DNA from 3 places in the Halobacillus sp. ABR2_026 genome. Region 3 is predicted to be linked to each of the others. Evidence: riboswitches for the same ligand, from Rfam matches in the RefSeq annotation. Region 3 holds a riboswitch; each other region holds the start of a gene.
The links. Region 3 has a riboswitch for thiamine pyrophosphate ahead of tenA (thiaminase II). Riboswitches for the same ligand answer to the same signal wherever they lie in the genome.

Region 1 (7,512 bases), 650 kb from region 3:
AGGTCGTCCTGTGAGGAACTGCAAGGATAGTACGGCAGGGTACCGAACAGCATCCACATATCCTCATCCCGATGATCGAGCAGACGGTTGATTCCATCACGCATTTGTTCCAGGCTGAGGGTTTCCAGACTGCTGGCAAAATCCACGGGGTACATCGGGTGAATCTCATGTCGGGCACATTTCATTTCTTTGACGTGATCATGGATCGATTCAAGGTATGGGAACGTCCGTCTATTCAACATTGTCTCTGCCGATACCATCACACCCTCATCGGACAACCGCTGAGAGTTCTCCACCATCCGGTCGAAGAATTTTTTCCGGTTTTCCTCTGAAGGTTTGCGTTCCATACGCGCAAAACCGGTATGGATGAATTCCTCGATCGTTCCCCAGTTGTGGGAAATATGTAAGACATCCAAATAAGGAATGATCGGAATGTACCGCTCGTATGGAAGCGTCAAATTCGAGTTGATTTGGGTACGGACCCCACGTTCATGGGCATATTTCAATAAAGGCAGGACATAGTTTTCCACCGATTTTTTAGACATCATGGGCTCTCCACCTGTAATGCTGAGCGTCCGCAAGTGGGGAATCTCGTCCAACCGCTTTCTGATCAGGTCCATGGGGAGAGCTTCCGGGTCCTTGGCTCCTAAGGTATAGCCGACAGCACAATGTTCACATCGCATATTGCAAAGTGTCGTCGTCGTAAATTCAATATTGGATAACGTCATTTTTCCGTGTTCTTCCACATCCATATACGCTTCCCAAGGGTCATAGGACGGGGTAAGCGCCTGAAGCTTCATGTTCGTACTCATAAAATATGAAACTTCCTTTCTATAAAAAATTTGTTTCGGTCGATAACCTTTACCATTCTAACATTAATATGACAAAAACCATACATTATGTATCTTCATCAAAGGGGGGAAGGGACACGGATGCTGTCCGAAAGCAAGGATGGAGGATAATGCGGGTGTCATATCGAATGATATGGGGTAACGAATAGCACAAGGGGGATTCAAAACATGGAACAAACGGTACTTATAACAGGAGCATCAAGCGGTTTTGGCTTTCATACCGCTTTGAAGTGTGCAGAGAAAGGTTTTCATGTCATTGCAACGATGAGAAATGTGAATAAAGCTGTTGCTTTTGACAACCTGGAAGAGACTGTACGCGGCAGGATCGATGTCTGGCAGTTGGATGTGACTGATTCTGAGTCATTAACAAGTTTTTCGGAAAAGGTGAATGAACTCGAACGCTTGGATGTGCTTGTCAACAATGCAGGGTACGCCGTCGGAGGGTTCCTGGAACAAGTGCCTCTTGACACGTATCGCCATCAATTTGAGACGAATGTGTTCGGCGTCATTGCTGTTACGCAGGCCGTGCTCCCGGTGATGCGCAAACAAAGGAGCGGAAAGATCATGAATGTAAGCAGCGTCAGCGGTCTGATCGGTTTCCCTGGGCTGTCAGCCTATGTAGCCTCGAAGCATGCCTTGGAAGGATTATCAGAAAGTCTCCGTTTCGAAGTGAAGCCATTCGGCATCGACGTTGTCTTGATTGAACCCGGCTCCTATCAGACGAATATCTGGTCGACTGGACTCGAGATCCCGGAAACATTACATGACCCCGGATCTCCATACGCTGCTTACATAAAAGGGTTGTGGGATGCTCTAAACAAAGAAACACCCGGTGATCCTCAGGATGTATCCGATTTGATGGCAGGATTAATGGATAAAGAAGAACTGGTCAAACTGCGTTATCCAATCGGACCAGGGGTACGCACCAATGTATGGTTTAAACGTTTAGTGCCATGGAAGTGGCTGGAGAAGACCGTCTTGCAGAAAATTCTTGGGAAATCAGAAGCGAAAGGGGAGCGGTACAATGGTACAAGTGATGGATGGAGCAGAGGAGATGCGCTTCGAGGGGAATGAGGTAGGAATTCTTGTATGTCATGGTTTTACTGGCACGACACAGAGCATGAAACCTCTGGCAGAGACGTATGCGAGGGCTGGCTATACTGTCCATTGTCCCCGCCTTAAAGGCCACGGGACAACAGCGGAGGATATGGAATCGACCACCCATGATGACTGGGTCCAGTCGGTCGAAGCAGGATATGACTGGTTGAAGGAAAGGTGTTCGAAAATATTCGTCGTCGGTCTTTCTATGGGAGGAACCCTTGCTTTATATATGGCGAGTGAATACCGTGATGTAGCGGGAGTCATCCCGATCAACGCTGCCATCGATATTCCAGCACTGGAAAGCAGTTCAGAGTCAGAAGAGCGGTTTATCGAAGCGATCGGGTCAGATATCAAAGACCCTGAAACGGTGGAACTGGCTTATGAGCGGACACCTGTTCAGTCAATCGGTGAACTTGTTCAATTGATGGAAAAGGTGAAACCGCGATTGGATGAAGTCCATTGTCCGATCATGATTTTCGTATCTGACGAAGACCATGTCGTACCGCCTAACAACTCAGAAGTCATTTTTGAATCGGTCTTTTCTGAACACAAGGAAATCATCCATCTTGAAAACAGCTACCATGTCGCTACCCTCGATCATGATAAAGACATGATTCTGGAACGGACGATGGAGTTCTTTCAAATGTACACCAATACGAAATGATTGCCCGGGAAATAGAAAAGACTTTGTAATCTTATAGAAAATTTATTATAATAGATACAAATCAGGAAAAGTAAACGGTTTAAAGCCTTCAAGGGGAGCCTTCCGGCTGAGAGTGAATGTCATGTTCAGACCCTTCGAACCTGTCAGTTAATACTGGCGTAGGGATGGCGGCTTTTTTGATGGTGCAATGCGAAATTGGGACTCCTCCATCAGGAAGCTTCCCTCTTTGGCGTTGCTTTTTTTGTGTCTTTTTATAAGGAGGAATGTTGAAATGAGAAATCGCCGGGTATTGTTCCTCGTCGAGGTCGCGATCTTTTCAGCACTCGCGTTATTGTTGGATATTATTCCATTTTTATCATTCAAACTATGGGCGCAGGGAGGTTCTGTTTCCTTCGCAATGGTCCCCGTGTTCATCATGGCTTTCCGCTGGGGATTAAAAGGCGGTGTTACGACCGGATTGCTGCTGGGCCTTTATCAACTATTGACAGGCGCCTACATCATGACACCCGTCCAGGCTTTTCTTGACTATGTGGTAGCTTTTGCTGTCATCGGGACAGCTGGATTAGTGGCTGCACCATTATGGAAGGCGATTCAATCGAAAGAGTCCCGTCGGTTGGTCGGATGGATCGTCGTTGGATGTCTGATCGGAAGTGTTCTGCGCTTTTTCGGACACTTCTTCGCAGGAATCGTCTTCTACGGAGAATTTGCTCCGGAAGGTCAGCCCGTCTGGTTGTATTCCCTCGTTTACAACGGCGGGTATATGCTGCCAGCGTTCATCCTTAGCAGCATCATCGTAAGTCTTCTTTTTGTAAAGCGTCCCAAACTAATCACCCATTAATGATGAACAACCCCTGTCCGATCCTCGCGATCGCATAGGGGATTTTTTTATTCTGGGGGGGTTGTAGGAGTGAAGGTTCGATAGGAAAAGGGAGACGGACGAAATTGGTTATACAGGGATATGTTCAATATCGACCCTCGCATTTGATTAAATGGTGGAATCCTAATCATGTTTTTGTCGAATCGGGGTTTGAAACCTGCCATAGAAGTGAAAATAAGAGGAGCACTCTAGTTTAGGAGGCCTCTTATGAAGCGTTTAAAACGATTAGGTAAACGAAAGTGGTTTTGGATCGTTGTCTTTATTCTTATTGTTCTTAGTCTAACGATTGCCTACCACACCTCATGGAAGACCCTGCCTGATGGGATTGCCTATGAAGGCGAAGAGCACCAGATGGAAGATATTGAATTTTATCGGGATCTTACTTATGAAAATGAAGCCGGTGAAACGGTCCATGATCTTCAAATATTTGAAGAGATCAACCAGACGATTGCAGAAGCAGATGAATTCATCGTTGCGGACATGTTTTTATTTAATGGATATACCAATGGAAAAGTGGAGTTTCCTCCGATTTCAAGTGAATTGGTGGATGCTGTGTTAGAGAGGAAAGAAGAGGTCCCTGATTTGAAGGTCGTTTTCATAACCGATCAGATCAATACGGTTTACGGATCATATGAGTCGGAAACCATTAAACGTCTGGAAGAAGGCGGTGTGGAAGTTGTGTTGACGGATTTGAACCGGTTGAGAGATTCAAATCCCTTGTATTCAAGCGTATGGCGGTTGTTGTTTTCCTGGATGGGAACAGGTGATGACGGCTGGATTAGCAACCCTCTTGCAAAAGAAGCACCAAAAGTGACCCTTCGTTCCTACATGAAATTGTTGAATATTAAAGCGAACCACCGGAAATTGTTGGCCACAGAAAAAGCGGCTATCGTTTCGACGGCAAATCCTCATGATGCAAGCGGTTATCACGAGAATGTGGCCTTCAAGATGACGGGGCCGATCATCAAAGATATCCTGGAAGCGGAGGAAGCCGTCGTCCGCTATTCCGGAGGAGATGAATTCCCAGATTATGAAGATATCGAATGGGAAGAGAAGGAAGGGCCATTATCCACCCGGTTCGTCACGGAAGGAAAGATCTATCAGTCGATACTTGATGGACTATCTGACGCAGGAGAGGACGATAGGGTCTGGCTCGGCATGTATTACCTGGCTGACAAGAAAATTATGAACAGCATAGACGAAGCCGCTAACCGGGGGGCTACGGTGAATATCATCATGGATCCGAACAAGACAGCATTCGGTCATGAGAAAACCGGTATTCCGAATTTGCCTGTGGCTGCCGAATTACAGAGACTTGGAAATGAGAACATCAACTTGCGCTGGTACGATACGGATATGGAGCAGTACCATACGAAAATGCTATACATCGATCACCCGGAAGACGATCTCATAATCGCCGGTTCCGCCAATTATACACGACGAAATCTGGCCAACTTGAACCTGGAAGCGGATGTGGTCATTAAAGGAAACGGGGAAGAAGAGGTGTTCCAAGAAGTGGATGACTATTTCCAGCGGATCTGGAACAACGAAGATGGACATTATACTGCAGAGTACAACAAGTATCAGGACAATTTAACATTTATTCGTTATGCCACGTATTATCTGCAGAAATGGACATGGTTTACGACTTATTGATATGAAAAAAGGAGCACACCGTCCGGTGTGCTCCTTTTTTGTTTCTCTTATAATAATGTTTCTGCTTTCGATGGGTTCGTGACAATCAGCAGGACTTTCCCTTCATCCATATCTTCTTCGTATTCTTCAGCTTCATCTTCAGAAAGCCCAATTTCCTGAAGTTTAGTACGTAGTTCATCGCCCTGTTTACTGAAAATATTGCTGATGACATTTTTTAAATCCTGTTCGGAAAGTCCGATTGTATTCGCATTAACGTTCTTAGCGATTCGGTCGGTACGGTCATCGTCATGGGACAGGATATAGATTTCTTTGTGGTCGATACCTTCGTCCTTCAATCGTTTAACGTCTTCCATAAGCTTTTCGTCATTGGTGTATTCACGGACAGTCGGTTTCATCTAATCTCTCTCCCTTTCTCTTTATTTAATAGCTGCTACGGTATGAAATTTACCCGGACAGGCAAAGTTTAAACTATAAATTGTTCGTCTATAGAGCATCGATCGTCCAGTGGGGTGAAGGATATTGTCTCTTTTTCCCGAAATCTATGTAGACAGGGAGGGAATGAAATGAAGTCAAAAACCATTGCGACATTTTCTATTTGTGCTCATGATCCTGAAACAGGAGAATGGGGGGTCGCCGTCCAGTCGAAGTTCTTAGGTGTGGGGGCGATCGTTCCATGGGCGAAAGCGGGAGTCGGTGCCATTGCTACACAGGCCATGGGGAATCCTCAGTATGGTCCCGAGGGTTTGCGATTGCTTGAGGAAGGTTTTTCAGCAGATGAGGTGATCCGTCTGTTGACGAAAGACGATCCCCAAAAAGAAGATCGGCAAGTCGGCATCGTCGATCATCAAGGAAAAGGTGCAACGTTCACTGGAACGGACTGTTATCAGTGGGCGGGCGGTGAGGCAGGAATGTCTTACGCAGTCCAAGGCAACATTTTAGTAAATGAAGAAACTGTCACTGATATGAGGAATGCGTATGAAACAGCAGATGGCCCTCTGGCTGATCGTTTGTTGGAAGCCATAAAAGCTGCTCAGCGTGCAGGTGGCGACAGTCGTGGGAAACAATCGGCCGCCCTGCTAGTCGTCAAAGACAAAGCGGGTTACGGAGGCCTCAGTGATGTAGCGGTCGATCTCCGTGTGGATGACCACCCTGAGCCGATTGAAGAGCTCGAACGTATCTACCACCTGCATCAATTGTATTTCGCCGCATCCCATCCAGGTCAGGTCGTGAAATTGGAAGGAAAAGTGAAGCAAGAGGTGGCCACCCACTTGCTGCGCCTGGGGTATGTGCAATCGGAGGATGTGTCTGATGATGTATTTTATGAAGCTTTTACAACGTATCTCCATACAGAGAATTTTGAAAACCGGGAGCAGTCACACGGTCTTATCGATTTGGCCGTTCTTGAGTACATGAAGAATCAATGAGAACAGAGCCGGATAAACGGCACGATCTTTGTTTGACTTACGAAGATTGCGGTGAACGTTTTTTAAAAGAATTGGAGAGATCGGGTTTCTAAAACACCCGGTCTTTTTTAAGTAATTCAATAAGGAGGACAGACACAATCATGAAAGTTTCCTTATTTATCACTTGCCTGTGTGATACGTTCACCCCGGACGTCGGGAAAGATGCGGTCCAACTGCTCGAGCGTTTCGGGTGTGACGTGGATTTTCCTGAAAATCAAACCTGCTGCGGGCAACCGGCTTTCAATAGCGGGTATAAACAAGAATCCATCCGAGCCATGAAACAAATGATTAAAACCTTTGAAGCCTCCGCTTATGTTGTCGGTCCTTCCGGGTCCTGTGTGCAAATGATCAAAGAGTATCCTCATGCACTGAAAGACGAACCCGAGTGGAGAGAACGGGCAGAGACTGTGGCTGGAAAGACGTATGAACTGACCCAGTTTTTAGTAGACGTTCTACATGTGGAAGATGTGAAATCAACGTTTCAAGGGACGGCTACCTATCATCCGTCCTGTCATATGACACGTTTGTTAGGAGTGAAAGATGCCCCGAGAATTTTGCTGGAAAATGTGGAAGGTCTGGAGCTGATTGAGCTGCCGCTGAAAGAGGACTGCTGTGGATTCGGAGGAACGTTCGCGGTGAAAAATGCCGCCGTGAGTGGACAGATGGTAAAAGAAAAAGCGGAGCATGTCGAAGAGACCGGGGCGGATTACCTGATCGGCGGAGACATGGGCTGCCTGATGAACATGGGAGGCTGTATGCGCCGCAACAAACAAGACGTAACAGTGCTTCATATTGCTCAAGTGTTGAACAGCCAATAAGGAAGGGGAGGTCACATGGGAATTAAGATTGGCGATAAGCCGTATGCTGATAGGATTCAGGCCGGAATCGAAAACAATTTTA
Region 2 (7,512 bases), 1.6 Mb from region 3:
AACACTATGAATATATCTATACGGAAGAAGAATTGATCGAGGCTGTTTCTGATGTCATCTATCACTTGGAGTCTTACGAGCCTTCTCTTGTACGGAGTGCCATTCCTAACTACTTTGTTTCTAAACTGGCAGCTGAACATGTCAAAGTCATCTTATCCGGAGAAGGTGCTGACGAGCTATTTGCCGGTTATGCCTACATGGAAAAATATCAGGACACCGCATCTATGAATAAAGAAATCATCCGTGTGCTGAACACTCTTCATCATGTAAACCTCCAGCGGGCGGACCGTATGAGCATGGCTCACTCCATTGAGCTGCGCGTTCCTTTTCTCGATTTGGATGTCGTTGATAATGCCTTACAAATTCCTGCCGGATTGAAAGTGCATAAAAAAGACCGTATGGAAAAATGGATGCTTCGAAAAGCATTTGACGGTATTATTCCTGACGAAGTGTTATGGCGCAAAAAGGCAGAGTTCTCCGAAGGGAGCGGCGCTTTGGACCTCCTTGATATACATGCAGAACGGACAATTACAGATGGAGATTTCCAAAATCTTCAGGAAGAGGCGCCCGTCTCTATTCGTTCTAAACAGGAAATGTTCTATTATCAGATTTTCAGAAATCATTTTCCAAAAGAAAAAATGCTTCATACCGTTGGCAAATGGGCGACGGCATGATTTCCAAGAACAGATGTCTTGTGCATCTGTTCTTTTTTTTGGACTCGTTCAGGGCGCTCACTGTTGTAGTAGACGCCGCTCTGATCTGTCTGGCAATTGTGGGTAAAAATGACTTTTATCTTTTATTACAGGGGGATGTTCCACTATAATTAAAATAACTGAAAATTCAAAACGAAAACATCCATATCAGAAAGGGGAAATATAGGATGATCAGCCTTTCTCTCAGGGAAGTGTGGCAGGCGAAGAAGAGAATCGATTCCCTCGTCAAACCTACCCCGCTCTTTTATTCAGATCCGCTTTCAAAACATACAGGGGCGCGTATTCATCTGAAACTTGAACATACCCATCCCACCGGTTCTTTCAAACTCAGAGGGGCGGCGAATAAAATGCTGACTCTCGACCAGGAGGATTTGGAAAAAGGGGTGACGACGTTCTCGACAGGTAACCATGGCATATCGGTAGCTTATGTAGCTGACAAGCTGGGAATTCCTTGTACCGTCTGTATATCCGATCGTGTTCCCAAAGCGAAAGTGAATCGTTTGGAAGATCTAAACGCAACGGTGGAGGTGGTCGGGAAGAGTCAGGATGATGCGGAAGCAAGATGTAGTGAATTGGAACGAGTGGAAGGAAAGACAGTGATCAAGCCTTTCGATGATCGGGCTATCATTGCAGGTCAGGGAACGATTGCTCTGGAAATTATGGAACAGTGTCCGGGTGTGGATGAAGTCGTGATCCCTTTATCTGGAGGAGGGCTGTTATCAGGAATTGCTTTTGTAATGAAATCTATAGATTCTTCTATCCATGTTACCGGTGTAACGATGGAAAAAGGGGCAGTCATGCAGGAGAGTCTCCGCCATGGAAAGCCGGTCATCCTCGAGGAACAGCCTACATTGGCCGATAGTTTGCTCGGAGGAATCGGAACGGACAATCGGTTCACCTTTCCGATGACTCAAAAGTATATGGATGAAGGTGTCTTAATAGAAGAATCGAAAATTGAGGAAGGACTGCTCTTTGTCCTTGAACATCATAAAATGGTCGTGGAAGGAGCTGCTGCGACTTGTGTGGGACACCTTCTTCACAGGAGTTCCCGGATAGATCAGAAGGTCGTGGTCATCATGAGTGGGAACAATATCGACCATGAGGTTGTTCAAGGACTCATTGTTAATTCGTAAGCGGGGAGGAGTGGAGATGGGGGTTGCGGTGGAAGAGGTTTTGAAACTTCCAGTATTCCAACAGGCGAAAGTTCAGACAGAATTGTATGAGCGCGAGGTGGACTGGATATCTGTCATTGAAACACCTGTAGAGAACTTTGTGAGGAACAATGAGTTTGTTTTAAGTACAGGAGTAGGGTGTGCAGACGATGTTCTTGCACTCGAAGAGTATGTGAAAGATGTCATTCGTTCGGAAGCATCCATTCTCGCATTTGCCACAGGACGTCATCTGTATAAAATTCCGGACCGGGTGTTGAAGCTTGCTGAGGAACATAAATTGATCGTCATGGAAATACCATGGGAGATCCGCTTTGGGGATATTCTGCAGGATGTATTACGGCTAATCAGTAAGGAAAAGCAGAATGAGCAGCAACGGACAGAAGAAATACGTCAGGAATTGATCAACTGTGTCCTAAATGGGAAAGGGCTTCAGGAGATCACTACCATTGTTTATCAAACAACAGGTATCCCCACAGCCATCAGTGATCATAACAAACAGGTCCGGTCCAATCAGTATTTCGATCGTTACTATATTGATATTCTGAATGGGAATGAGCCTTCGAAGGAGGGGGTTCTCGTCCAAACGCAACTGGAGAGTGATCACCCCCTGTGTCATTACATTGAAACCTATGAGTTTAAAGATCAAAAATGCTATCAGCTGACAATTTTATCGAACTATAAAAAGCAGGGATATATCCTTTTTAAGCCCGAGGATGAAAAAGATTTGAACTGGGTGAATCTCCATATTTTAGAACATGCCCTCACAGCCTGCGCCCTTTATTTTGTAAAAGAAAACGCGATTGAAATGACGGAAATACGGCTGAAAGACAACTTTTTATTAGACTTAGCAAAGCAGGATAAGGAAATGGATCGGGCGCTTTTGTCGAAGGCACAGCTCCTCGGTTATGATTTAGAGAAACCGTACATCTGCCTGGTCGGTCATATTCGTTTCGTTCCTGCGGAAGAAGAGAAACCGAATGCCACAAGATCCCATGTGAAGTCTTCCTCGATCAACAGCCGGAATTATTATATTCAAAAGGAAATCACCCACGCAGGAGATACTCTCCAAAGGCGTACGATGACGACGTTTGATGAAGGTGAAGTGATCGTTTATTTAGAAACGGACCGTCCGGACTTTGAAGAAATTGCGAATCAGTTTCTGGATTTGATTGAGCGGAGACTTCATGAGCTGTTGAAGGGGATTACAATCAGTTGGGGAATCTCCTGTCATAAAGGAGGCTACCAGGTCTTTCATAAAAGTTATGAAGAAGCAGCGACGGCATTGAAAATTGGTCAGCAGCATGAGGAGGGTGAACGGACATTTTTCAGTGATACGAGAATGAATCGGTTACTGATGGCCCTGTCCCATGAAGAGGAAATCGGCACCATCGTATCGGATACTCTAGAGAAGCTGATTGATTATGATCAGAAGAGGCAGACAGAATTGATCCATACGTTTATGGTCTATAATAAATACAACAGCAATGTCAGTCAGACAGCTCGTGCCCTTAACCTTCACCGTCAATCTCTGCTTCACAGACTGAGAAATATTGAGCATTTGACGGGCTTGTCCCTTCTGAATGCGGATGATCTCTTTTTACTGGAGCTGAGTGTAAGGCTGTGGATCCTGAAAAAAGTAGATGCCTAGAGCGCCCAGGGATGGCGCTCTATTTTTGATCCTTAACGGTGGTTTTCCACTTCTCCTGTCCTGTTCCCCTTTGATCAAGTGTAATCGTCCACTGGTCGGTTTCTTCATCAAAGGAAAGTAAAGAAACAATGAGAACTTCGGTCTGGGCCTGCCCTTTTTCAGATAAGGCTGTGGACAAAGCTTCAGATGCTTTCATGTCTGCCCCTTGGACTTCACTCATTTCAAGCTCCAGCACTTTTTCTGCCGCTGCTTGTTCAGGATAAGATTCAGCAATCGCCCCATCCACCCAGACTTCCACTTGTTTTCCCACCCATTGGCCTTCAGGCACATCGGATACCCACATGGCTCGTCCTTCATCCTTAGATCCATCATTCATTGGGGTGACAACAAGAAGTCTGTCCTCTTCCTGGGCCATGACGAACCCGCTTATATCAGGAGCAGCAGTTTCAGCATCCACTTCCTCTACATCCACTGGTTCCGTTTTTGATAAAAGGCCGCAACTACTGAGAAAAAAAGAAATGATGATCGACATTCCAAGCATCCCTATGATTTTCATGTTTCCCACACTCCTTTTCTACTTTATGAAGACGTTTGAATGGTAGAGAAAGTTTCACATGACAGAAACATCCAACTTTGTTATGATGATAATCAACAAGCGAATAGATTTATGAAACTACTAGGGGGGCCTGAATAGGCTGAGAGGAAAGTAGACAAACTTTCCGACTCTTATGAACCTGATCTGGTTAATACCAGCGGAGGGAAGTAGTCTGACGATACATGTATCGACTTACTGCATACCAGGCCAGGTCCTCTAAGGATCTGGCTTTTTTGTTATAACCTGTTCAGCTTCTTTCAAAGAGGGAGGTGACCTATGAAAAATACGAAGGTGCTCACTACGATGGCTGTCCTTGTCGCCATGGGGACGATCGGCGCACAGCTTCTCTGGTTCCCTGCAGGGATAGCCAAAGCTTATCCTGTACAGCATGCTGTAAATGTGATCGCGGCAGTGGTGCTTGGTCCTGTTCCGGCGGTCACTATCGCTTTTGTTATTGGTATGCTGCGTTTTCTACTGGGGCTAGGCACGATTCTAGCTTTTCCGGGCGGAATGTTCGGTGCTCTACTTGCTGGAATTTGTTATCGGATTTATGAGAAAAAGAGGTCTGCGGTGATTGGTGAAGTACTTGGTACCGGCGTCATCGGGGCATTCGTTTCAGTACCGATTGCACATGCTCTGATGGGAAGTGGTGCAGGTGCATTAACCTTCCTTCCATCGTTCCTCGTGAGTAGTGTTTCTGGAGCGTTAATTGCTTCTTTCATTCTATCACGCGTCAAAAAGGAAAATATGATCTTACAACCATAATACACGGAAACTGCTAGGGGCGCGAGTAATCGCTGAGATAAGGATCATTTTCCTTGGTCCCTTACTACCTGATCCGGGTCATGCCGGCGGAGGGAAGTAGTATTAGTCCTCTACTGTCCTCTAGTAGCTTCCGATAATAATAGGAGGCTCTACCATGTCTTTTTCCAACCAAATAAGAAGAGAAAACCAGGATGTTTATCAAGCCATTTTCAATCACCCTTTCATTCAGGGAATCGGAAAGGGAGAAGTCACGAAACATGCTTTGACTCATTACATCAAAGCTGATTATGAGTATTTGAATGCCTTTATGCATGTTTATGGAATAGCTATTTCTAAGTCTACGGATCGGAGAGATATTCAACTTTTTAACGAACAAATCGATTTTGTGCTGAACAGTGAAGTTCATCCTCACAACAACTTTTGTGAACAGATCGGCGTTCCTTACGAAGAACTTCAAGGCTTTCCACTGCCTCCGACCGCGGATCATTATATCAAGCATATGCTCTACCATGCTCATCATGGCGGCATTGGAGAAATTTTGGCCGCTTTGCTCCCATGCCCGTGGACGTATTACGAGATCGGTGTTGAATTGATGGAAACATTCAAACCTGACGACGGCCATCCTTTTTATCCATGGATCCAATTTTATGCCGATGCGGATGTGAAAAGCCTCACCAGCGTGTTGTGTGAACGTCTGGATGCATACGCGGAAGACGCTTCAGAAGTTGAAAAGCAGCGGATGAGAGAAGCCTTCAGGAAAAGCTGCCAGTTGGAATATGCCTTTTGGGAAATGGCTTACACCGAGGAACAGTGGCCTTGTGAAAAGGAGGGAGTACGATGAGGGACGTGTCCTGTGCTTTGACGATTGCCGGTACAGATCCGAGCGGAGGCGCCGGGGTTCAAGCAGATTTGAAAACATTTCAGGAGTTGAAAAGCTATGGAATGAGTGTCGTCACTTCCGTTGTTTCACAAAATACGACGGGGGTCAAAGATGTCCATCACCTGCCTGAAGAATTCATAGAAAGCCAATTAAGGGCCGTGTCGGAGGATATGCCTGTGCATGCATTAAAAACGGGAATGATCGCGAATAAAAAAATGATGAAAGTCATTAGTGGATGGCTGTCAGATCTGGATGCTCCATATGTGATGGATCCGGTCATGGTCGCTCAAAGTGGCGATCCATTGATAGAAAGAGAAGATCAGCGTTATTTAAAAGAATATCTTTTGCCGCAGACAGCCCTTGTCACCCCGAACCTTCCCGAAACGGAAGTGATGGTCGGGGGAGATATTGCGACAGAAGCGGATATGAAAGAAGCAGCTGAAGTCATCGTGAAGGAATTCGGGGCTGGAGCTGCCTTGATCAAAGGGGGCCACCTTAAAGGAAGAGCGATCGATTTTCTGTATGATGGTAAGCAATTTTATGAATTTGAGGCTGAACGCATCGATTCTTCCAACACTCATGGCACCGGTTGTACGTATTCTGCTGCCATTACAGCGTATTTAAGTCAAGGCTACCCGCTTCCTCAGGCCGTTAAAGAAGCGAAGCAATTCGTAACCGAGGCCATCCGTTACTCCTTTGATTTAGGGAAAGGAAACGGGCCGACGAATCATTTTGCCCTACGTAAGGAGGTTAATCAACCATGAAAAATCACGTCATCCAACAAGTAAGAGAACAGCGGCCGCTCATTCATAATATGACGAATGCAGTGGTCATGAACTTTACAGCAAACGGCCTGTTGGCATTTGGAGGATCTCCAATCATGGCCAACGCAAAGCAGGATGCTCCAGATATCACCCGTTTATCTCAAGGTCTTTTATTAAATATCGGTACGTTGCATGAGGAGCAGGTTGAGGCGATGATACTCGCAGGGAAAGTAGCGAATGAGTCTGGGATCCCTGTCGTACTTGATCCTGTGGGTGCCCCAGCGACTTCCTATCGGTCCACAGTCTGTAAAAAAATTCTGAAGGAAGTTAGCCCGACAGTCATTAAGGGGAATGCGGGTGAACTTGCCCATCTCGTCGGTGTAAACGTTGAAACAAAAGGGGTGGATTCCTCAGAAGCGTCGGATCAAGAGTCCATCGTCCGACGGGTGGCGGAACAATATCAGACAGGTGCCGTATGTACAGGGAAGAAAGATGTCGTGTGTATCGATGGGGAACTCTCTTACAATGAAACGGGACATCCTTACCTTGCGCAAGTTACAGGTTCTGGTTGTTTGTTAGGATCTCTGCTGGCCGCAGGTTTATCAGTCGAAGGCCGCCCGTTAGAAAAAGTGCTTGCTATACTCAGCCATTATGGATGGGCAGCGGAGCAGGCGGCCTCCCATCCCGATGTCGGGGGGCCTGGCACTTTTCTCCCGCGTTTTATAGATGCCCTGGCAAAGGATGAAGATTCATGAATGCTGAAAAACTAAGAAAATACTTTATTATGGGGAGTCAAAACTGTGAACGTGACCCTTTGACTATTTTGGATGAGGCACTTAAAGCAGGTATTACTTGCTTTCAATACAGAGAAAAAGGGGAAGGCGCGTTGTCGGGAGAGGCGAAGTACAGCCTCGGGCATAAGCTTCGTCAGCGATGCGCGGAAGCGGGAGTGTTGTTCATCGTCAATGATGATGT
Region 3 (7,512 bases):
TTAAAGAGAACCATCCGCCTGTCTTCCGTTGCAAAGGAAACGAGGTATGGGTTCTGCTCCACAACGCCCTCCTGCCTGGATAGCGTAGCAGCGACCTCTTCTAAGTTCCACTCCCTGTTCAAGGGCGGACGGATTTGGACGGAATCACGCCCGCACAAAACGGCTGTTTTCATCTGATGACTGTAGGCTAAAAATGGATAAGAAGGCGTCTCTCCACATGACGCGCAGTTTTCCTTTTTCATCTTTGATACGTTGATGGATGTATGTTGATTCTGCCACAGGTCAAAAGAAACGAGCTTCCGGCTGACGGCCGGCCAATCTTCTACGAGTATTTTCATCGCCTCCACCGTCTGATACGCGACGACCATCTGCACCGCTGGACTGATAATCCCAGCCGTATCACAGGTCACTCCGCCACGAGGTACTTGGTCAAGCAGACAATTCAAACAGGGAGTCTCTCCTGGGAGGATGGTATAGCTGATGCCATAACTGCTCACGCATGCCCCGTAAATCCACGGAATCTGATATTTTTGCGAAAGGTCGTTCATCATCATTCTCGCATCAAAGTTATCAGTCGCATCGATCATGAGATCGACGTCATTCAGCAAAGGCTCCAGTTCTTCAGGAGTCGCGTCCATGACGTAGGCATCGACTTGTACTTCCCGGTTCACGTCAGACAAGCGTTGTTTCGCAGCGACTGCTTTCGGTAGACGTTCTTCGGCCTCCCGTTCCGTGTACAATTGCTGTCTTTGAAGATTGCTCCACTCCACATAGTCGCGGTCGATCAGCGTTAACCGTCCGATGCCTGCCCGCACGAGTGCTTCAGCATTGCCTGTCCCAAGAGCGCCTGCTCCGAGAAGCAGCACATGCTTAGCTCTAATTTTCTTCTGGCCATCATCTCCAATGGGAGTAAAAAGCGTTTGTCTGGAATAGCGTTCCTTCATGTCCGGCTCATTCCCTCCACCGGGCTGCTTGCTGTAGCATAGCGCTTCTTCGGAATTCTGCCTGCTTCATACCCGAGGCGTCCAGCTTCAATCGCCAGCTTCATCGCTCCGGCCATTTTCACCGGGTCTTCTGCCGCTGAGACAGCGGTATTCAATAACACACCATCGGCGCCAAGCTCCATCGCCTTGGCAGCATCTGCCGGTGATCCGATCCCGGCATCGACAATCACAGGTACGCGTGCCTGCTCGATAATGAACCGAAGATTCTCAGGGTTGATGATTCCTTGCCCGGAACCGATCGGAGATGCTCCCGGCATGACCGCGTGGGCCCCGAGCTCTTCCAGCCGGCGGGCAAGCACGACATCATCGGACGTATAAGGGAGGACCGTGAACCCTTCTCTTAACAGTTCTTCTGTTGCCTTCAGCGTTTCCACAGGGTCCGGCAGCAACGTCTTGTCACAGCCGATCACCTCGACTTTGATCATGTCGCAAAGCCCTGAAGCTCTCGCAAGTTTCGCATGCCTGACCGCTTCTTCTGCCGTTTTCGCCCCTGCCGTATTCGGAAGGAGCGTATATTTCTCGACATCCAGCTGTTCCAGAAAATTCGGCTGACTCGGTTCGAATATATTCATCCGCCTGACGGTAAAGGTCAGAATATCCGTTTCGGATACCTCCACGGCCTGTTTTTGTATATCAAAATTCGGATACTTCCCTGTCCCTAACAGTAAACGAGAGTGAAATGCCTGGGTACCGATCTTCAACATCTTATCCGCCTCCTACAAATTGTACAATTTCTATCGTATCTCCATCCTGGATCTCACAACCGGCTCGTGATTCTTTCTCGAGGATGTTGTCGTTCTGTTCAACGATCACTACTCTTTGATCGATTTGAAAATGAACCAGAAGCTCTCCGATCGTAGCGACCGTTTCCGGAACGGCCAGCCATTCCCCATTGATTCGCAGTTTCATAGGTTCACTCCTTTACGTGTTCGATTTCCAGTGGTCAGCCATTCTCCAGGAACGGGATGGCCTTCGATCAGGTCTGCCATCACTTTCCCTGTAATCGGTGACAATAAAATGCCATTGCGGTAATGGCCGGCCGCGATAAAAAGTCCGGGAAATTCCGGGTGCGGTCCCAAATAAGGCATCCCCGCTGCTGTTTGAGGGCGCAGACCGCTCCACGCTGTCTCCCATTCCGCCAAAGCGATTTCAGGCACGAGCTGGACCGCCTCTTTCAACAAGGGAAGTAACCCGCCCAAGGTTACCGTTTCATCAAAGGTGCCAGGCTTTTCGGTCGCTCCGACCACCAGACGACCTCCTGCTTTCGGAACGATGTAACACCCTTTGGAAAAGAGCGTCCCTTGAATGAGCCGGCGCTTCGTTTTCACGGAAAAGCATTCCCCTTTAACCGGATACATCTCCATCCCGGATGCCTCATCTCCAAGCAGATCCTCACTCCAGGCCCCGCAGGCGACGACGACATGATCAGCGTTCATGTCCCCGCGGGTTGTTCTCACGCCTGTGACCTGCTCTCCCTTTTTGATCAAGCTGTGAACATCGGTGTACTCGAAAAGTTCTGCCCCTCGTTCGACCGCTGACAAAGCAAGAGCCTTCGATAAATCGGGGGCGGACACTTGACCGTCATGCGGAAGAAGCAACGCGCCACTCAGCTGGGAAGACACCGCCGGCTCTTCCCTTTGCCATTCTTCAGGCTCCATCCATACCGCTTCTTCCCCGCGCCTTCTTTGAACTTCCCCAAACGCGATCAGCTCTTCTTTTTCCTCGTCGTTGAGAGCCACTTTATAAATGCCGTTCTGCTGGTAGCCAATATCCATACCGCTATACGCTTTTAATTCTTCAGAAAGCTCCGGGAACATCTTTCTGCTTGCTGTAGCAAAGGAATCCAACGAATCGTTCCCGTCTTTCCATTCCGACTGAGCCCCAAGCATGCCAGCGGCCGCTGAAGAAGCTTTGCCGGCGACCGTCCCGCGATCGAGAAGAAGCACACGGCGCCCGCGCTTGGCCAAATGATAGGCAATGCTGCTGCCGATCACGCCAGCACCGACAACGATCGTTTCATAATGCGTATTCATAACATCCTCCCTCCATCGATTTCTTTTCGATAAGCTCGTACCGTTTTCACAGGGTCCTCCGCCTGCAATATGCCTGACATCACGGCGATGCCCCGAGCTCCCGTACGAATGACATCACCGGCCCGCTCGGGGGTGATCCCGCCGATGCCGATGACCGGACCTTTCACATGCCGAATGATTTCACGGAGCGACTCCAACCCTTCCCCTGCTTTTCCCGGCTTTGACGAAGTAGGATAGAGATTCCCATAAAGAAGGAAATCCGCGCCTTCTTCGTCTGCCTCCATGGCCTCTGGTAAAGAATGAACGGATTTTCCGACTTTCAATGCTGGAAAATGGTGCTTCACTTCCGATACAGGCAGGCTATGACCAGTCAACTGAACCCAGGCACTTTTTGAAGCCTTGGCTACATCCACCCGGTCATTGATGATGATGCGATCCAACGGAAATCCGGCATCCGTCAACTGCTGAACGCCAGTGAAAACTTCCGCAGCGGAGCGGTGCTTTTCCCGAATGTGGAGAAAATCGACCTCCTGCTGGACCACCGTCACCTTCTCCGTCAGCTCAGCAAACGACTGCCTTCCTGTTGAAATCAAGTGAATGGAAGGTCTCACGGTTTATTCGCCCTGGCCTGCCACAATAGAAGCTCTCATATCAAACGGCCATTCTTCCATGACATAAGCCATCTCCCAAAACATGTATTCATACTGACTGCTGATCACGAACAACTCCTTCATCCGCTCACGGTCCGCTTCCGATTTCATTTCCGCGAGATCATCCAACCGATCGATCTGCTCTTCTACAAGCGTCCGAAACCAATCTCCGCCATAGGTGACAATCCACTCCTGATAAATCGGTTCCTCCGGCTGATGATCTTTCAAGTGCTCCCCAACTTCATAATAAAGCCAGTAGCATGGAAGAATCGTAGCGATGATCTCTCCCAAGTCCCCGTGGTAGGCGCCGCGGTACATATGGGAGGCGTACGCATACGCCGTTGGAGAAGGCGTGAACTGCTTCCGTTCCTCGTCTGTGATCCCAAGTCTTTCAGAAAAGTTCTCATGAAGCTCCATCTCCGCTTCATACGTCCCTTGAGCATGAGAAGCCATACTGGCCATCGTCTTCATGTCTTCGGATTTAGCTGCCCCCATCGCCTGCACTCTCGAAAAATGGGATAGATAATACGAATCCTGAAGCACGTAGTAGTGGAACTGGTCGAGGGATAACGTCCCGTCTCCGATCCCTTTGACGAACGGATGGTTGAAACTCGCTTCCCAAATCGGATCCACCGCTTTACGAATCTCCTGTGAAAATTTCATGATCATTCTCTCCTTTTCCCGACGATCCACGGGCAAGGAAACAAGAAATAAGACGCACACACTCTCTGCCTCTATTTCCAGCCATTAAAAAAACCCCTTTCTTTATGGACGTAAAGAAAGGGGTTTCAGGTGTAATATTGATATGTAGCTTAAGATACACGCTAACCGCCACTTCCCTACGCTGGTCTCAACCAGATCAGGTTCCAAGAGTCTTAAAGCTACACTTTAATCTCAGCCTTATGAGAAGGCACCCCTAGTGGATCGTCTATGATTTTTTGATTTCAATGATATCGTAACATGTTCTAGATCAATGTCAAAACATTCCTCGATAACTATGAAACTATCGATGTAACGTTTTTGAGTATCTAACCTTTCATAGAAAAGATGGTAAAGAGCGCTTCGTGACTGAAGCGCTCTATTGTATGGACCGATTTTGAAAGGTTACTATACGGTAGTTAATCCAGACCTGAAAGTGAAATTCTATACAGCTTGTCATCATTCTCCTGTGGATTTCCACGACCATCTGTATTATTACTAATGAAATAAAGATTGTTATCCTCAATCTGTACATCCCGAATCCTTCCAAGACCAGTGATCACTTCACGATATTCACCTGTTTCGAGATTAAATTCTAACACGGCAGACCCTCTTAATGCTGCAACATAAAGTTTTCCTTCATAATTGTCCATTCCAGATGGTGCCCAGGTGGAGTTATCACCAGAAGTGAATAGAGGCGAAACCATTCCCTCTTGTTCTTCAGAGCCTTCGATGACCGGCCAACCGTAATTTTGACCCGCTTCAATCAAATTAATCTCATCGTTTGCATGATCCCCATGTTCACTTGCATACATCGTACCATCCGATAACCAAGTCATCCCTTGAGGGTTACGGTGTCCAAGGCTATAAACATAGGAATCCTCAAATGGATTATCATCCGGGATCGTTCCATCTACGTTCATTCTTAAAATTTTCCCACCTAATGAATCCAGGTCTTGGGCTATTTCAGGATCAGAAGCATCCCCAGCCGTAGCGTAGAGTTTTTCATCAGGACCGATTTTAAGTCTTCCTCCATGATGGTACGTACCGCTGGGGATTCCATCAAGAAGCAGATCCTCTTCTCTCCATCCACGATCTTCCAACCGAAGCGTTACGATCCGATTCAATTGTTCTTCACCATCTTCATAGGTGTAATAGGCATAGGCAAGGTTCGATTCGGAAAAGTCAGGAGAAAGAACAAAGCCAAGCAACCCTGCCTCGGAAGCTGTGGATACCTCTTCTTCAAGCTCTACGCTCTGCCTCTCTACTTCACCATCTTCTACTTTGACAATGTTCCCTGATCTTTCTGTTAAATAAAAAGTGTCTTCCATTTTTTCGATGGACCATGGGACTTTCAGATTATCTGCTATAACTTCTAAACCTTCAGCAGGTCGTGGCGATTCTTCCTGTTTATTACCATCCGAATTATCAGAGCAACCTGTTATTAAAAAGAAGGCCGTAATTGATAACGCTAAGAGTTTTTTCAACTTTAAATATTCCTCCTTTTTCAATCTTCTTGGAAGCAATAAATCACGAGGAGCGCACTGGTGAGATTCTCTATTCCTTCTGACGTAAAAGTGATGTTCCTTTGGAAACAAAACCTTCCATAATATCATCTGGAACCAAACTGCCCCCTGTTGCCCAAACCAGATGGGTAGCCTGACTCAAACTTGAGCCATACATGTGTTCTAACTGTTGTTGAATATCAATGGAAGCAGGCCCGTACATGCCTGCAAGTGCCGATGGCTCGAGAGAAATACCTTCTGAATCATGCAAAAGGGCTAATAGCTTGTACAAGTTTTCATCGTTGATCGTATATATGCCGTTCACCATATTTTTTACCAGCCGGCCAGCCAAAGCTGATGGTCGTCCAACAGCTAATCCATCCGCTTCCGTCTTATTATCAAGCCCGATATCCTGAACAGAAATGTTCTCATGTTTTCCTGTAGCTAAACCAAGCATCATGCAAGGAGAGTTGGTCGGCTCTGCAAAATAACAGTGCACATGATCCCCGAAAACATACTTCAGTCCATAAGTGATCCCCGCAGGGCCTCCGCCTACCCCGCAAGGTAAATAAACCACCAGGGGGTTGTCCGCATCAACCGTAATATTCTCCTGTTTTAATTGCTCATTAAGGCTCAAAGCAGCCACGGCATAGCCTAAAAATAAATCCTTGGAATTTTCGTCATCTATAAAATAACAGTTCTTTTGCTCCTGGCATTGTCTCCGTCCTTCGTTTACGGCAAAAGAAAAATCCTCATCATGCTCCACCACCACTACACCTTTATCCCTGAGTAACTCTTTCTTCCATTCTTTCGCGTCCAAGGACATATGAACCGTTACCTGAAAACCTAAAGCAGCACTCATTATGCCTATACTTAGAGCCAGATTACCTGTGGATCCTACAGCTATTGAAAAGTTGGAATAAAATTGTTTAAATTCAGGATTGGCTAATTTAGAATAGTCGTCATCTTTTGTAAGCTTTCCATGTTTTATCGCCAGCCCTTCCGCGTATTTTAATACTTCATAAATACCTCCACGCGCTTTTATGGACCCAGCTATCGGAAGATCATGATCGCACTTTACATACAAATGGCCAGGAATAGATTGGTGAAATCGCTTTTCCAATTTCTGTTTCATAGAAGGGAGGCCGCGAATGGGAGATTCAATGATTCCGTTCATGTTGTTGGTTTCTGGAAATACTTTAGCTAAATATGGAGCAAACCTTTGAAGGAGAATTTCTGCTTCGTGAATGTCTTCAGTGGGGATAGGCAGATCTTTTTCCACCGTGTAATAAGGTTTAAGTGATTCATTCGACCAAAACGTTTCTTTCTTGTTTTTTAACTGCTCAAACAATTCTTCTTTGCTCCTATAAGTACTTTCAGGACTCATAAAATCCTCCTTTAGTTCATTTATAATCAAGGTAACATATAGAGAATATTTAACATGCTTAACTATTAAATGCTGTTCATGAAATTAAATTATAACTGGGTCAAAAGAGCGGGTACTATATCTTCTCCAATTCCTAATGTTCATACGAACCCCAACAATTGTCTGACTTCTCCGCCGACTATGTATGGAAAAAATCCTGTAATTTCCAGCAAGCAAACTAATATGGCCAGCAAC

Region 1: another riboswitch for thiamine pyrophosphate. It lies ahead of thiT (energy-coupled thiamine transporter ThiT); the one in region 3 lies ahead of tenA (thiaminase II).
Region 2: another riboswitch for thiamine pyrophosphate. It lies ahead of thiW (energy coupling factor transporter S component ThiW); the one in region 3 lies ahead of tenA (thiaminase II).

Annotation. Positions count from the first base shown of each region.
Region 1 covers NZ_JBSWTM010000001.1:1,494,664-1,502,175, forward strand. The annotation lists gene yfkAB (radical SAM/CxCxxxxC motif protein YfkAB) at 1-812, opposite strand, end outside; gene ACXADE_RS07760 (SDR family oxidoreductase) at 1,020-1,925, shown strand; gene ACXADE_RS07765 (alpha/beta hydrolase) at 1,876-2,616, shown strand; TPP riboswitch at 2,698-2,798, shown strand; gene thiT (energy-coupled thiamine transporter ThiT) at 2,888-3,454, shown strand; gene ACXADE_RS07775 (phospholipase D family protein) at 3,701-5,149, shown strand; gene ACXADE_RS07780 (YflT domain-containing protein) at 5,197-5,544, opposite strand; gene ACXADE_RS07785 (DUF1028 domain-containing protein) at 5,713-6,573, shown strand; gene ACXADE_RS07790 ((Fe-S)-binding protein) at 6,714-7,430, shown strand; gene ACXADE_RS07795 (LutB/LldF family L-lactate oxidation iron-sulfur protein) at 7,446-7,512, shown strand, end outside.
Region 2 covers NZ_JBSWTM010000001.1:3,693,906-3,701,417, reverse strand. The annotation lists gene asnB (asparagine synthase B) at 1-674, shown strand, start outside; gene ACXADE_RS18765 (pyridoxal-phosphate dependent enzyme) at 881-1,846, shown strand; gene ACXADE_RS18760 (PucR family transcriptional regulator) at 1,863-3,533, shown strand; gene ACXADE_RS18755 (DUF3221 domain-containing protein) at 3,553-4,089, opposite strand; TPP riboswitch at 4,202-4,311, shown strand; gene thiW (energy coupling factor transporter S component ThiW) at 4,405-4,893, shown strand; TPP riboswitch at 4,899-5,005, shown strand; gene tenA (thiaminase II) at 5,048-5,734, shown strand; gene thiD (bifunctional hydroxymethylpyrimidine kinase/phosphomethylpyrimidine kinase) at 5,731-6,537, shown strand; gene thiM (hydroxyethylthiazole kinase) at 6,534-7,292, shown strand; gene thiE (thiamine phosphate synthase) at 7,289-7,512, shown strand, end outside.
Region 3 covers NZ_JBSWTM010000001.1:2,140,228-2,147,739, forward strand. The annotation lists gene ACXADE_RS11070 (thiazole biosynthesis adenylyltransferase ThiF) at 1-944, opposite strand, end outside; gene ACXADE_RS11075 (thiazole synthase) at 941-1,708, opposite strand; gene thiS (sulfur carrier protein ThiS) at 1,710-1,913, opposite strand; gene thiO (glycine oxidase ThiO) at 1,910-3,037, opposite strand; gene ACXADE_RS11090 (thiamine phosphate synthase) at 3,034-3,648, opposite strand; gene tenA (thiaminase II) at 3,652-4,350, opposite strand; TPP riboswitch at 4,507-4,615, opposite strand; gene ACXADE_RS11100 (PQQ-dependent sugar dehydrogenase) at 4,806-5,873, opposite strand; gene ACXADE_RS11105 (D-serine ammonia-lyase) at 5,944-7,278, opposite strand.